2 regions of the Streptomyces sp. NPDC046939 genome follow, and region 1 is predicted to be linked to the other one. Evidence: riboswitches for the same ligand, from Rfam matches in the RefSeq annotation. Region 1 holds a riboswitch; the other holds the start of a gene.
The links. Region 1 has a riboswitch for glycine ahead of gcvT (glycine cleavage system aminomethyltransferase GcvT). Riboswitches for the same ligand answer to the same signal wherever they lie in the genome.

Region 1 (2,179 bases):
GAGCCGCCCTGCGGCAGGGGTATCCAGATGGGGCTGCGGCCGAGGACCTCGACGATGCGGGCGCCCGCCCCTTCGACGCCGAGCGCGGCGGCGAGGACCTCCTCCAGCTCGTTCGCCGGCCAGCTCCGGGTGGGCTGGGGGTGGGGGTGCGCCTCCTCGTGGAAGCGCGCGTCCTCGTGAAATGCCGGGTGTTCCATAGCCGCCGACGATAACGCCTGCGCCCGTACGGATTACCCCCGGAACGTGATCCCGCCGAGGGCGTCGGTCGCGGCCCGGTCGAGCAGGACCGCCGACTCGATGCCGGCCGGCAGTTCGCCGCGCTCCGTGGAGGTCACCAGGGCGCCGACGGCCCGGCGGTGGCGGGCGAAGGCGTAGCGGGAGACGCCTCGGCCGCGCGCCGACTGGCCTTCGAGCGCGAGGGCGGGCGGGACGTCGAGGAGGACCAGGTGGACGGCGGCCCCGCGGCGCCTGGCCGTCCGGACGACCCAGCGCCGCACCCATGCCTGCGTGCCGCAGTCGTGCACGACGACGCTCGCCCCCGAGCGCATCGCGCGCCGCAGGCCCAGGTAGTGGGCGACGCGGACCAGCGGGCGGTAGAGGGCGTAGGGGACGAAGCGCGGCAGGCGGGCGGCCCAGCGCTCCCGGGTGTCCTGGGAGTCGACGCGCACGACCCGGACGGCCCGGCGCATGAGGGTGGACTTGCCGCTGCCCGGGAGGCCCGAGAGCACGACGAGGTCACCGGCGGCGTAGCGGATGCGCCGCGGTGTCCGGCCGCCGCGTCCGCGTAAGTCCCGGACCGTGCGCTGCCGCGGGATCCGCACCGTGATCGTCCTCCCCGTTCCCGTCACGCCGTACCTGCCCGGCAAGTGTAAAGAGAAGGTAATGCCCGCCGCCGGGTTTCCCCGCCCCGGGGTCGTGCGATGATGTGCGCGCCAGACCCACACAACCGCATACCGGCCGCTTGAATCCGCGCGGGAGAGTTCCGGGACCACCAGGCCGTGAAGGCCATCGTCAAGAACAGGTACCCGGACGCCGAAGGAGCAAGTTCCTCCCTTGAATCTCTCAGGCCCCGTACCGCGCGGGCGAGGCACATCTGAAAAGCGGGCCGCCGTCGACGTACGGCGGCCCCACCCAAGGTGCAAGCCATGACCACCGGTACGCGGGGTCGGGGCGAACCTCTCAGGTTCCGATGACAGATGGGGAGGACCCTCCGCCACGGGGGACCCCTCGCCACCGCCGTTCACGCCCGGGAGCACGCCATGACCGATACCCCGCAGACGCCCCGTACGACCGCGCTCGACGCCCTGCACCGTTCGCTGGGCGCCACCATGACCGACTTCGCCGGCTGGGACATGCCGCTGCGCTACGGCAGCGAGCGCGACGAGCACAACGCGGTGCGCACGAAGGCCGGGCTCTTCGACCTCTCCCACATGGGCGAGATCACCGTGACAGGCCCGCAGGCGGCCGAGCTGCTCGCCTACGCGCTCGTCGGCAACATCGCCACGGTCGGCGTCGGCCGCGCCCGCTACACCATGATCTGCCAGGCCGACGGCGGCATCCTCGACGACCTGATCGTCTACCGCCTCGCCGAGACCGAGTACATGGTCGTTGCCAACGCGGGCAACGCGCAGATCGTCCTCGACGCCCTCACCGAGCGCGCCGAGGGGTTCGACGCCGAGGTGCGCGACGACCGCGACGCCTACGCGCTGCTCGCCGTGCAGGGCCCGCACTCCCCCGCCATCGTGAAGTCCGTCACGGACGCCGACCTCGACGGGCTCAAGTACTACGCGGGCCTGCCCGGCACCGTCGCCGGTGTCGAGGCGCTGATCGCCCGCACCGGCTACACCGGCGAGGACGGCTTCGAGCTGTTCGTCGCCCCCGCCGACGCGGAGAAGCTGTGGCAGGCGCTGACCGAGGCGGGCGCCGCGTACGGCCTGATCCCGTGCGGCCTCTCCTGCCGCGACACGCTGCGCCTGGAGGCGGGCATGCCGCTGTACGGACACGAGCTGACCACCGGGCTGACGCCGTTCGACGCGGGGCTCGGCCGGGTCGTGAAGTTCGAGAAGGAGGGCGACTTCGTGGGCCGCGAGGCGCTCGCCGCCGCCGCGGAGCGCGCCGAGACGGCCCCGCCCCGCAAGCTCGTCGGCCTGGTCGCCGAGGGCCGCCGCGTCCCGCGCGC
Region 2 (2,179 bases), on a different contig from region 1:
TACGTGCTGTGCACGACCTCGACGCCGCCCGCCGTCAGACCGGCGGCGAACAGGGTGGCGTAGCGGTGGGTGCGCTGAGCGATGGACCGCAGACCGTCCGGGCCGTGGTAGACGGCGTACATGCCGGCCATGACGGCGAGCAGGACCTGCGCCGTACAGATGTTGCTCGTGGCCTTCTCGCGACGGATGTGCTGCTCACGCGTCTGCAGGGCGAGGCGGTACGCCTTGTTGCCGTCGGCGTCGACGGAGACGCCGACGAGACGGCCGGGCAGGGAGCGCGCGAACTTCTCGCGGACCGCCATGTAACCGGCGTGCGGACCTCCGAAGCCCATCGGGACACCGAACCGCTGGGTCGTGCCGACAGCGATGTCGGCGCCCAGCTCGCCGGGCGAGGTCAGGAGCGTGAGGGCGAGCAGGTCGGCGGCGACGGTGACGATCGCACCCAGCTCGTGGGCCTGGTCGATGACGGGCTTGATGTCGCGGACGGCTCCGGAGGCGCCCGGGTACTGCACGAGTACGCCGACGACACCGCGCTCCGCGACCTCGGCGGGGATGCCGTCGCTGAGGTCGGCGACGACGATCTCGACGCCGGTCGGCTCGGCGCGGGTCTGGATCACGGCGGTGGTCTGCGGCAGCGCGTCGGCGTCCACCACGTACACGCCGTTCCTGACCTTGCCGATGCGCCGGGACAGGGCCATCGCCTCGGCGGCGGCGGTGCCCTCGTCGAGCAGCGAGGCGCCGGAGGTCGGCAGGCCGGTCAGGTCAGCGACCATCGTCTGGAAGTTGAGCAACGCCTCCAGGCGGCCCTGCGAGATCTCCGGCTGGTACGGCGTGTAGGCCGTGTACCAGGAGGGGTTCTCCATGACGTTGCGCAGGATCACGGGCGGGGTGAACGTCCCGTAGTAGCCGAGGCCGATCATTGAGCCGAGCACCTGGTTGCGGTCGGCGAGGGAGCGCAGCTCCGCGAGCACCTCGGCCTCGGTGCGGGCGGCGGGGAGCTTCAGCGCCTCGGCGCTCTTGATCACGTTCGGCACCGCGGCCGCCGTCAGCTCGTCGAGCGAGCCGTAGCCGACCTGCGCGAGCATCTTGGCCTGCGCGGCGTCGTCCGGACCGATGTGGCGCTGCTCGAAGGGGATTCCCTGCTCCAACGCGGAGAGCGGAGTGCGGTTGGCGGTCATTGCGGAGGCCTCCTGGTCACTACGACCTGCGAGGGGCACCACGGCGCGGGTGCCCGGACGGCCTCCCCCTCTGTCATCTCAACCTGAGAGCTTCACCGGCCCGCCCCGTACGCCTGCCGAACGCCGTACGGAACGCACCGGCTTTCACCGTCGGTGAGGGTGGGAGACATGCCCCCGCCCTGCTTTCCAGAGTGACCTCGTCCGTGCGGTACGTGGGCCTGAGAGATTCCGGGGAGGATTTGCTCCTTCGGCGCCTCCGACCTCGGTCGGAGACTCTCCCGCACGGGGTCAGCAGCCGCTTGCCAGCGTACCAGCGGCAGTATGACCGCAGCCCCCGAGTGGCCGCCTTGCCCGAAGTGCTCTTTGGTAGTGCTTACAACCGAGTTCGTGGGGGTTACAGATGAGTTCGCCGCGCTCACGGACGAGTCTGTAGCGTTTCCAGACGAGTCGCGACCTGCTGGAGGGCCCGTGCAGACCGACATCGATCCACGCAATCTGATCGGCCGCAAAGCGTTCGACCGCAACGGAAGCAAGATCGGCACGATCGACGAGGTCTACCTCGACGACGCCACCGGCATCCCGGAATGGGCCGCGATACGCACCGGCCTCTTCAGCCGTGACGCCTTCGTCCCGCTCGCCCCGAGCCGGTTCGTCGACGGCACCCTGCGCGTCCCCTTCGAACGCGCCCTGATCAAGGACTCCCCCGACTTCGGGGTGGGCCGCCACCTCTCCCCGCAGCAAGAACTCCAGCTCTACCACCACTACGGCCTGGACACGACGGTCCCCGCCCCCGCGGACACAGAGTTCGGCCACATCGCAGGCAAGGAAACGGAACACCCTTAAGCCCCCCTCGGCTCAGCGGCCAGGCCCCCGCCGCTGACACCACGCCCCGCAGCACCTTCCGGCGCCCCAGCGCACGGCGCCCCCTCACGAAACCTCCCGTACCAGCGGCAACGGATCCGACGGAGTCAGCAAGGGATCGTCCACCAGGAACGTCCTGA

Region 2: it holds a riboswitch for glycine, as region 1 does, so the genes downstream of both, gcvP (aminomethyl-transferring glycine dehydrogenase) here and gcvT (glycine cleavage system aminomethyltransferase GcvT) in region 1, are expected to answer to the same signal.

What each region holds. Positions count from the first base shown of each region.
Region 1 covers NZ_JBEYWV010000004.1:264,803-266,981, forward strand. The annotation lists gene ABZ877_RS06720 (enhanced serine sensitivity protein SseB) at 1-197, opposite strand, end outside; gene ABZ877_RS06725 (AAA family ATPase) at 231-821, opposite strand; glycine riboswitch at 963-1,087, shown strand; gene gcvT (glycine cleavage system aminomethyltransferase GcvT) at 1,260-2,179, shown strand, end outside.
Region 2 covers NZ_JBEYWV010000002.1:10,323-12,501, reverse strand. The annotation lists gene gcvP (aminomethyl-transferring glycine dehydrogenase) at 1-1,178, opposite strand, end outside; glycine riboswitch at 1,375-1,469, opposite strand; gene ABZ877_RS02295 (PRC-barrel domain-containing protein) at 1,647-2,021, shown strand; gene ABZ877_RS02290 (DNA polymerase IV) at 2,106-2,179, opposite strand, start outside.